Regions from separate parts of the Larkinella bombi genome, predicted to be linked through region 1. Evidence: riboswitches for the same ligand, from Rfam matches in the RefSeq annotation. Region 1 holds a riboswitch; the other holds the start of a gene.

Evidence for each region. Region 1 has a riboswitch for thiamine pyrophosphate ahead of thiM (hydroxyethylthiazole kinase). Riboswitches for the same ligand answer to the same signal wherever they lie in the genome.
Region 2: linked by a shared signal. The riboswitch ahead of L0Y31_RS06195 (TonB-dependent receptor) and the one ahead of thiM (hydroxyethylthiazole kinase) in region 1 are both predicted to bind thiamine pyrophosphate.

Annotation. Positions count from the first base shown of each region.
Region 1 covers NZ_CP090557.1:53,048-58,219, forward strand. The annotation lists gene cbiB (adenosylcobinamide-phosphate synthase CbiB) at 1-631, opposite strand, end outside; gene L0Y31_RS00275 (pyridoxal phosphate-dependent aminotransferase) at 619-1,632, opposite strand; gene L0Y31_RS00280 (cobyric acid synthase) at 1,637-3,121, opposite strand; TPP riboswitch at 3,198-3,300, shown strand; gene thiM (hydroxyethylthiazole kinase) at 3,360-4,166, shown strand; gene thiE (thiamine phosphate synthase) at 4,163-4,789, shown strand; gene thiD (bifunctional hydroxymethylpyrimidine kinase/phosphomethylpyrimidine kinase) at 4,786-5,172, shown strand, end outside.
Region 2 covers NZ_CP090557.1:1,457,050-1,462,221, reverse strand. The annotation lists gene L0Y31_RS06210 (hypothetical protein) at 16-312, opposite strand; gene L0Y31_RS06205 (alpha/beta hydrolase) at 335-994, opposite strand; gene L0Y31_RS06200 (ring-cleaving dioxygenase) at 1,052-1,990, opposite strand; TPP riboswitch at 2,126-2,221, shown strand; gene L0Y31_RS06195 (TonB-dependent receptor) at 2,329-4,722, shown strand; gene L0Y31_RS06190 (cystathionine gamma-synthase) at 4,792-5,172, opposite strand, start outside.

The sequences.
Region 1 (5,172 bases):
CGGGAATTAAGTTAGCCACATCGTCCAGCCGAGCCGCAAACTTACCGAACTGTTCGTATTTTTCGTTCCGGTAGCCAATCATCGAGTCCAGCGTATTGATCATTTTGTAGAGCATCATGCCGGGAACACCCGCCAGCGCACAGAAAAAAAGCGGGGCAATGACGCCATCACTCAGGTTTTCGGACATCGTTTCCAGTACGGCAATCCGAATCTGCTGCGCACTCAACTGCGACGTATCGCGCCCGACAATGCGAGAAAGCTGCCGCCGCCCGGCTTCGAGTCCATCCTTTTCCAAAACGTCAAATACCCGCTCTCCTTCCGTGATCAGCCCTTTGTTGGCTAACCCGTACCAAACCCAGATGGTATTTATTGGAATGAGTAGCCCCGGATGAATGTGCCGCAACGCCATTTCCAGACCCGTAAAAAACAGAAATACGGCACCACAAAGACCAATTGTCAGGCACAATCCTTTCCAGAAGCGCCCGTTTCCTTTATTCAAAAAACGGGTTCCCTGCGCAATGGCGTTGCCAAAAACCCGGATCGGGTGCGGCCAATTTTCGGGGTCACCGAGCAGCAAGTCAAGGATGTATCCCAACACTAAAGGCAAGGCCAACAGCGCTAACTCTTCCATTCAGCTAAAGCATTGATTAACCGTTGGTTCGTCTCTGGGGCAAGCGTAGCCACGCGGAAATGTCCTTTTCCCAGCCCCCGGAAGTTGCTGGCATCCCGGATAAGCAGGCCATGCTGTTTAATTAAAAATTGCTTCAGGGCGGCGGCAGTGCCGGTGCGTGTTTCGGCCAGAAAAAAATGAGTCTCGCTGTTGTACACCCGAAAGGCCTTATTTTCCCGCAGATCGGCCACAAAGTCATCTTTGTCGGCAAGCAACTGCCTGACTGGCAACTGAATCGAATCGTATTGGTCAAAAATAAACTTTCCTGCTTCCAGCGCCATCGTGTTTACCGTCCAGGGTTGTTTCAGGGCTTTCAGGCGCTCTATGAGTTCGGGCGTGCCGACGAGGTAGCCCAAACGCAGTCCCGGTATGGCATAGGCTTTAGTCATCGAATGCATTACGACCAGATTATCGTACCAGGACAGTTCCGCAATCATGGTGGGCAGGCCAACAGTGAAGTCAATAAACGCCTCATCGACCACGAAAAGCGTCTTGGGATTCTGACTTATCCAAGCCGCCAGTTGCGCGAAGGTAGCGCCGGTGGGATTGTTGGGATTGCAGATAAAAACCAGATCGCTTATCAGGGGTGGTAGGTCCGCCAACGCATTCCAGGGCATAAATGTCAGCTCGTGATTGTGCATCCGGCAGGCGTCTTCGTATTCCGCAAAAGCGGGCACAACAATGGTCGTTTTTCGACCGGCAAACGCCTGAGCCAGCAGGTAAATACTTTCCGTCGTCCCGCTGTTGACCAGCACCTGTTCGGGCTTGATCCCGTGGTGACTGGCCACCTTTTGAACCAGACTTTCGGCTACCACTTCCGGGTACCGGTTAATGGTCGCCCACTGGCTGAACAGGTGCTCTTTCAGCCCTTTGGGTTCGCCGCCGTACCAGACGTTGGTACTGAAATCCGCGATTATGGTTGAAGAATGACGGTAACTATCGTCTCCGTGTCCGTGAAGCATCCTGTTAGTCAGTAAGTTGCAAGCTCGCGTAAATCTGATCCATATCCACATTCGCCCGAATGACCTCAGCCAGCCGGTCGTACTGCTGGTCTTTAAACTGCCGGAAATCAAACGTCTGGTCACTTAATTGACTGGTATAGTCAGCCAGCAACTCATCGACCACCGCGTTGTTGTCCAGAATGCCATGCAGGTAAGTCCCCCAGCATTTCGAACTCAGAAAATAGCCATCCGTTCGGCCATCGGGCAAGTACGCAAGTGGCTGCACTTCGCCCCGGACGGTGGTATGGCCCATGTGAATTTCGTAGCCCAAACAGGTTTCAGAACTATTTCTAAAAGCAAACTGCTGCTGCTGCGTAGTCTTGGTAGGCTGCAAAATAGTCCGCACGGGCAGTAAGCCCAAACCCGGAACCGCCTCAATGCTGCCTTCAACGTGGTCGGGATCTTCAATCGTTTCGCCCAGCATCTGGTAACCACCGCAAATACCAATTACCGTTTTTCCATTTTTATGAGCCGTGTAAATCGCCTGCGCCACGCCGTTGTTTTTGATCGTCAGTAAATCGTCGATTGTGTTCTTACTACCGGGCAAAATTACAATATCGGCTTTGGCGATTTCGTCGGGCTGATTCGTGTAATATAAATTGACGCGCGGGTCTTTTTCCAGCCGGTCGAAATCCGTGAAGTTAGACAGACGCTTCAGCAAAATAACCGCCACGTTGACTTTGCCACTCACCGCCGACCGGTACTTGTTTTCCAGCGAAACCGAGTCTTCCTCTTCGATAAAAATATCCCGAAAATAAGGTAGAACGCCCACCACCGGAACGCCCGTCAGTTCTTCCAGCATCCGCCTTCCGTCCTCAAAAAGCCGACTGTCGCCCCGAAATTTATTGACCAAAATACCTTTGATGCACTGCCGTTCTTCCGGTGTCAGCAGAGCGATGCTTCCGTACACGCTGCCGAAAATCCCGCCCCGGTCGATGTCGCCAATGAGGTAGGTTGCCGCCCCGGCGTGGAGGGCCATGCGCAGGTTAGTAATGTCCCGGTGTTTCAGGTTTAGTTCCGAAATACTACCCGCCCCTTCCATCACCACCGGCGAATAGCGACTGGATAACCGGTCAAAAGCCTGCTTCACGGCGGCAAACAATTCGCTGCGGTCATTGCCCATAAAATAATCGTAGGCCGACTGATTACCAATCGGTTTACCGTTCAGAATCACCTGCGAACTTTTATCGTTGGTGGGTTTGAGCAGCACGGGATTCATGTCGGTATGGCAGGGAATCCCCGCCGCTTCGGCCTGCACCGCCTGTGCCCGCCCAATCTCCAGACCGTCTGGCGTGGCAAAGCTGTTGAGCGACATGTTCTGCGCTTTGAACGGCGCGGGTTCGTAGCCATCCTGCTTGAAAATCCGGCAAAATCCAGCGGTAATCACACTTTTCCCAACGTCGGAAGCCGTGCCGACAAACATAATGGGGCGAAGTTTTGGTAGACGCATCAATCCTCGATTAATCTCTCACTAAGAAAGCACGAAGGTAAAACTTTAATGTTTGCCAAAATACCCTACCTTTGGCGAACAACTTTAGGGGTGTCGGTCCAATGGCTGGTCTGACTGAGATAATACCCTCAAAACCTGATGCCGTTCGTACGGCCGTAGGGAAAAGTTAGCTGGCTCCTGCGCGTTCAGAAGCGGCCTTCTCTTCTAAAGTTGCTGTTTTCACCCGTCAAACAGCATTATGACTTTATCCGATCAAACCATATGGAATGACCTCGAACAAATCCGTTCGCAGGCTCCTCTTGTGCAAAGCATTACCAACTTCGTGGTCATGAATAACACGGCCAACGCCTTGCTGGCACTCGGTGCGTCCCCGGCAATGGTACACTCGGCGGAAGAAGTTGAAGAGTTCGTGACCATTGCCAGCGCTCTGGTAGTTAACATTGGCACGCTCGATACCAATTTTGTTGCGGGCATGAAACGGGCGATGCCGAAAGCTAAATCCCTGGGGAAACCCATCGTGTTCGATCCTGTTGGCGTTGGCGCGACCACTTACCGCAATCAAGTCAGTCGTGAATTGTTAGAACTAGCCTCCCCAACCATCATTCGGGGCAATGCCTCGGAAATCATGGCGCTGGCTGGCCTGAACGCCCAAACCAAGGGCGTTGACAGTACCCACGGCTCGTCGGCAGCGCTAGACAGTGCTCGCCAGCTCAGTCAGGCAACGGGGAGCGTGGTGGTCGTCAGCGGCGCCAGCGACTACATTGTTTCGGGCGAGCAGGTAGCCGTTATCGACAATGGCCACCCGATGCTGACAAAAGTAACTGGCATGGGCTGCACCGCCACTGCCCTCATTGCGGCTTTTTCGGCCGTCAACAGCGACCCGTTTGCGGCGGCGGTTCACGGCATGGCCGTCATGGGCATCGCGGGCGAACTGGCCGCGCAACGGTCGTCGGGTCCGGGTAGCCTGCAACTCCATTTTCTGGATGTGCTTTATCAGCTTCCGTTCCGGCATATTTCTGAATCCCTTAAACTCCATTTTCTGTGAGTCCGATTTATCTGGTAACGGACAGCGTCATTAGCCAGCAGGCGGGTCATACGCTGCCGTTCGTGGTCGAGGAAGCCTGTCGGGCGGGGGTTCGCTGGGTGCAGCTCCGCGAAAAGAACCTTTCGACGCGAGCGTTTCTGGAACTGGGTTTTCAGTTGAAGGCCATTACCCAGAAATACGACGCCAAACTCATCATCAACGACCGCGTGGACATTGCCCTGGCCGTTGATGCCGATGGCGTTCACGTCGGTCAGGACGACATGCCCTACCATCTGGTTCGCTCGCTGCTGGGGCCGAATAAGATCGTTGGCCTGTCCATTAACAACCGGACTGAATTACTGGCGGCCCAGGATTTAGACGTTGATTATTTAGGCGTTGCGGCTATTTTTCCCACCGGCACTAAACAGGATACTTCCAGTGTGCTGGGTATCGAAGGACTAAGAGAAATTTGCGCGCTAACCCGCTTTCCGACTTTTGCCATTGGCGGCATCCACCCCATTAACATTCAAAAAGTTATGCAAACCGGCGTCACGGGTGTAGCCGTGGTGTCGGCCATTTGCGGCCAGCCTTGCCCCTACGAAGCCACCCGCGAACTGTTTGCTTTACTAGAACAATCCCGATGAAAACATACACCAAAGTGCTCACCATTGCCGGCTCCGACAGCGGCGGTGGGGCCGGTATTCAGGCCGATCTGAAAACGTTTGCCGCGTTGGGTTGCTACGGCCTTTCGGTGCTGACCGCGTTGACGGCGCAGAACACCCGGGGCGTCAGCGCCATCCACGCCGTGCCGCCCGCCTTCATTGCCGAGCAGTTGAAAGCGGTGTTAAGCGATATCGGGGCCGATGCGGTCAAAATTGGAATGCTGCACTCGCCTGATGTCATTTCGGTGGTGGCCAACATGGTGACGGAGTTCGGAATTACCAATCTGGTTATTGATCCGGTGATGGTGGCCACCAGCGGCGACAAACTGTTGAAGGACGAAGCCATCGACGCGCTAAAGACCGAA
Region 2 (5,172 bases), 1.4 Mb from region 1:
ATCAAAGACACTCGATTAATTCAAGGAAAACATGGGCATCCGAAAAGAAACCACGTTATTGAACATCAGCTCTGAAATCGTTGGTTGCATAAAATTGATGAGTGGAAACTCGGCAATAGTAGCTATTACGTCATACTCCGTTGGTCCATCAACAATGCACCAGAGTTTTTGCCGATCCATAGCCAATGCGTAGGAAAGAATCTTTCCCTGCTCCATCAACTCATTTATTTTCAGGCGCTGGGCCGGAACCTTTGACATAAATTCTTCCGTCATCTCCTGAGGAAGTTCAAATTCTACCATGTAGTGACTCATAAGCGGTAGGTTTGTTTGGGTGTCACTGTTGACCGATAGACAAACCAGGAGTCGGTGTATCGGCTATTAAACTATTAACAATTTTTAGCTCGTCTTCGTTGATCGAGTGCGAAAAATTTTCATACAATTTCATGGTTACTTCTGCGCCCATAGCCCGGAAGACGCCTTCTGACTCAATAACACGTTCTTTAGGAACATGTGAATCTACATCACTACAACCTAGAAAAACGGGTGTTCCGTCAAATTCACCATCATAAAGCCTTGGTGTTCCAGCAGGGCCAATCAAACCGCCGCTTAACCCGAAAATGCCGCCATACGGTAATGGATTACGAGCCGTAAATTCCAAAGCCAGACAGGCCCCCTGCGAAAAGCCCAGCCAATAAATCTGATGGGTTTTAAAGTTATAGTCCGATTGTAACCTGGCTCGCACGCCCGCTAGCGTCATCAGCGCAGAGGAAAGATGCGGTTCATTCGCTTCCATAGGTTGCATGAATGAATAAGGATACCAGCTATTATTGGCTGCCTGCGGCGCAATAAAGGCAAAGCTATCATCATTGATGGCGCGGGAAAGCGAAAGAATGTCTCGTGCCGATCCACCCCGACCGTGTACCATAATCATGACTTTGGTCGCTTTCTCGAGGGGCTTCCCGGCGGTTAGAATATTGTTAGGGTCGTGAATCATAGTCGTGTTGTTTTCAGGCGAATCAGGTATTGTGTTCTGATTCGCCTGAGATTATCCTTACTTTACTTCAATGATGGGTAATGCCGCTTCAATTTTTGCCCGACGGGGTTCATACCATTCAGGCAATTTTAGCGTAGTTCCCAGTGATTCTACCGGTTCGTCAATTGCAAATCCCGGAGGATTGGTAGCCACTTCGAACAAGATACCACCTGGCTCGCGGTAATAAATACTATGGAAATAATTCCGGTCCTGAACCGGAGTTGGATTATAGCCCGCCGTTAACAGTTTTTCGTGAATAGCCAGCTGAGTCGCATCGCTTTCGGTAGCAAAAGCAATGTGGTGAACAGAACCCCCACCCTGCAAGCCACGAACGTCATTCGGTGAATGCTGCACGTCTACATAACTGCCCGAACCTCCTTTACCCGATTGGAACCGGAAGCGCCCAGCTTCTTCGGCAACAAGGGTATGATTCATGCTTTCGGTTAATAACTTAATGGTCTGGTCAACCCGCGATTCGTTAAGCGTAGCCGTATGGAAACCGCGAACCGCAAATTCAGCGGGAATTTTACCGTTGTCATAGCCTTTACGATCATCCGCATCATTGGCCACCAGTTCGACACCCATGCCGTCAAAATCTTCGAAACGTAAATAGGTCTCGTCAAAGCGTTTGTATGGCCCAGCGTACGGAATGCTGGCGTGATTCAGCCGATCCATCCAGAAGCTAAGCGACGCCGACGGAATCGAAAAAGCGGTATATGTCAACTGGCCAACTCCTTTACGACCCCGGTGAATACCTTCGTATGGGAAAAACGTCATGATTGTTCCCGGCGAACCAGTTGCATCCCCGTAGTACAGGTGATAGACATCCGGCGCGTCGAAATTGATTGTTTTCTTCACCAACCGTAAGCCAAGGACCCCGGTATAGAAGTCGACGTTGCGTTGAGCGGTACCGGCAAGAGCCGTAATATGATGAAGACCAGTGATGAGCGTTTCCATAGTATTGTGAATAGTTTAAAGGGTGAAAATGTTTACTACAAATTAAATGTAATTACATTTAATGTTTATACATTATTTGAAAAAAAATAGTTCATAGCGTTCAAAAGATCTTTATTCAGCTTACCTTTGTCCATCTAATCTTCTAAGGGGTGCCTTATAACAACGGGCTGAGATTATACCCATTGAACCTGATCCGGGTAATGCTGGCGAAGGGAAGAAGTCTGATTCACAGACACTTGTGAATCGGCGTATTCAACTCAATATACCTTATTCAACCAAACGGTAGGTTTGGCCCCTTTGCCTATGCGTCTCTTTTCATAATCATGAAAAAAGTTACGATGAAACGGCATTCTGTTTATCGTTTATGCATGACGGCTCTAACGGGCTTGTTGTATCTGCCCGCCTGGGCACAGTTTACGCTATCAGGCACCATAAAAGATGCCGAAGGAGGCGTTTTGCCCGGCACTGCCGTGCTGATTGAAGGAACGTACAAAGGCACATCGGCTGATACCCGGGGCTCCTATCGCCTTACCAATCTCCAGGCTGGGACGTATCGCATTCGGGTTTCGCTATTAGGATTTGAACCAGTGGTAAAAGAAGTTACCGTAAACAGGAACGAAACCGAATCGTTTGAACTGCAAAAAAGTGTAATTGTCGTTGACGAAGTAATTGTAAGTGCCACGCGGGTAGACCAGAAATCAGGCGTCGCTTACACGAACGTAACGCGAAAGGAACTGGAAAAACAAAACCTGGGACAGGATATACCACTTCTGCTCAACTTTACGCCCTCGCTGGTAACCACGTCGGATGCGGGTGCAGGCGTTGGCTACACAGGTTTCCGGATTCGTGGCTCCGATGCCACGCGGGTGAACGTAACCGTAAATGGTATTCCGTATAATGATGCGGAGTCGCAAGGGACTTTCTGGGTTAACATGCCCGATATTGCTTCGTCGGTCAGCAGCATCCAGATTCAGCGGGGCGTCGGTACATCAACCAACGGTGCGGGCGCTTTTGGAGCGTCGGTCAACGTGCAGACCAACAGCTTTGAAAAAGATGCCTACGGCGAAGTAGACGCGTCGGCGGGTTCATTCAACACGCTGAAAACGACCGTAAAGGCGGGTTCAGGTTTGCTCAATAATCATTTTGTGGTTGATGCGCGGCTGTCCCGAATCGTTTCAGACGGGTATATTGATCGCGCTTCTTCCAACCTAAAATCGTTTTACGTGTCGGGAGGCTGGTACGGTAAAAAGAGCTTTGTCCGGCTCAATGTGTTTTCGGGTGCCGAACGAACCTACCAGGCATGGGATGGCGTACCAGAGAAGCTATTGAAAACGAACCGCACTTATAACGCGTATACCTACGAAAATGAGGTTGATAACTACCAGCAGGACCACTACCAACTTATTTCTTCGCACGAACTAAGTCGGAACTGGCGATTAAATGCGTCCCTGCATTACACCAAAGGGCGGGGTTATTACGAGCAATTCCGGGAAGGCGAAGATTTTGAAACCTATAATCTGAAGCCTATTGTTATTGGCGATTCGGTGATCAACACAACGGATTTAATCCGGCGGCGCTGGCTGGACAATGACTTTTACGGCGGTGTTTTCTCGCTGGATTATAACAGTTTCGGCAAGCTAACGGCAAACATTGGCGGCGGCTGGAACCGGTACGAAGGCAAGCACTTTGGGGAGATTATCTGGTCGCGTTTTGCCAGTACGAGCAACATTCGGGATCGCTACTACGATAACGACGCGGCTAAAACGGATTTCAACCTCTACGGAAAAGCTTTTTATCAGTTTACGCCCAAGTTCAACGCTTACGTTGATTTACAGATTCGTACTGTTGGTTACTCATTCTTGGGTCGAGCAGTGGGGCTAAATGGCCAAATTCGCGATGTGCAGCAAGATGCTTCGCTCTCGTTTTTTAACCCGAAAGCGGGACTGACCTATACCTTGAACGACCAAAGCTCAGTTTACGCTTCCTACGGCGTTGGTAACCGGGAGCCGAATCGGGACGATTACACGCAATCGTCGGCAAATAGTCGTCCTAAAGCTGAAACACTGCACGATTGGGAAGCTGGTTACCGCTTGCAAACGCAGAAACTGGCCTTCAACGCCAATTTATACTACATGAAATACCGGAACCAACTGGTATTAACAGGCCAAATCAACGACGTTGGTGCGCAAAACCGCGTGAACGTGCCTAATAGCTACCGCTTGGGAATCGAGTTGGAAGCGGGTGCTTTACTGGTTAAAAATCTCCGCTGGCTGGTCAATACGACTCTGAGTCAGAACAAGATTATGAATTTCACCGAGTACGTTGATAACTACGATACGGGTGAGCAGCAGGTGACGAACTTCAGCAAAACGGATATCAGCTTCTCCCCCAACGTCATTGTGGGTTCACAACTGCTTTACACGCCTGTGAAAGGTCTTGAATTGGGCTTTCTGTCAAAATTTGTAGGCAAGCAATACCTGGATAATACCTCGAATGAAAATCGGACAATAGATCCTTACTTCGTAAACGACATTCGGATTATTTACACGCTAAAGCCCAAATTCATGAATGAAGTGGCGTTCACGTTGTTAGTAAACAACGTTTTCGGTGAGCTTTATGAGTCCAATGGCTATACCTACAGTTTTATTTCGGAGAGCCAGCGAACGACGGAAAACGTCTATTACCCGCAGGCAACCGCGAATTTCCTGGCAGGAATCCGAATAAAATTCTAAAATGATAAAGAATAAAAAGCGCTCTGGAATTCATAGGTTGAGTTCCAGAGCGCTTTTTTGTGCATTAATCTAGGCTTCGATGGCCTGCCGCAAGTCTTCAATCAAGTCGTCAACGTCTTCGATGCCAACGCTCAGGCGAATCAGCGTGTCTTTCAGGCCATTTTTTTCGCGATCTTCTTTCGGAATGCTGGCGTGCGTCATGGAAGCCGGGTGCGTGCAGAGCGATTCAACGCCGCCCAGCGATTCGCCTAGCGAAAAGACGTTGAAGTTCTCCATCACTTTTATGGCTTCGGGCAGCGAGTCGCCGAGTAATTCAAAGGAAACCATCCCCCCGAAGTCGCGCATCTGGCGTTTGGCTAACTCGTGCTGCGGGTGGGTTTCCAATCCTGGATAGTTGACCTGGCTCACTTTAGGGTGATCGGCTAGAAAACGGGCCACTTTCAGGGCATT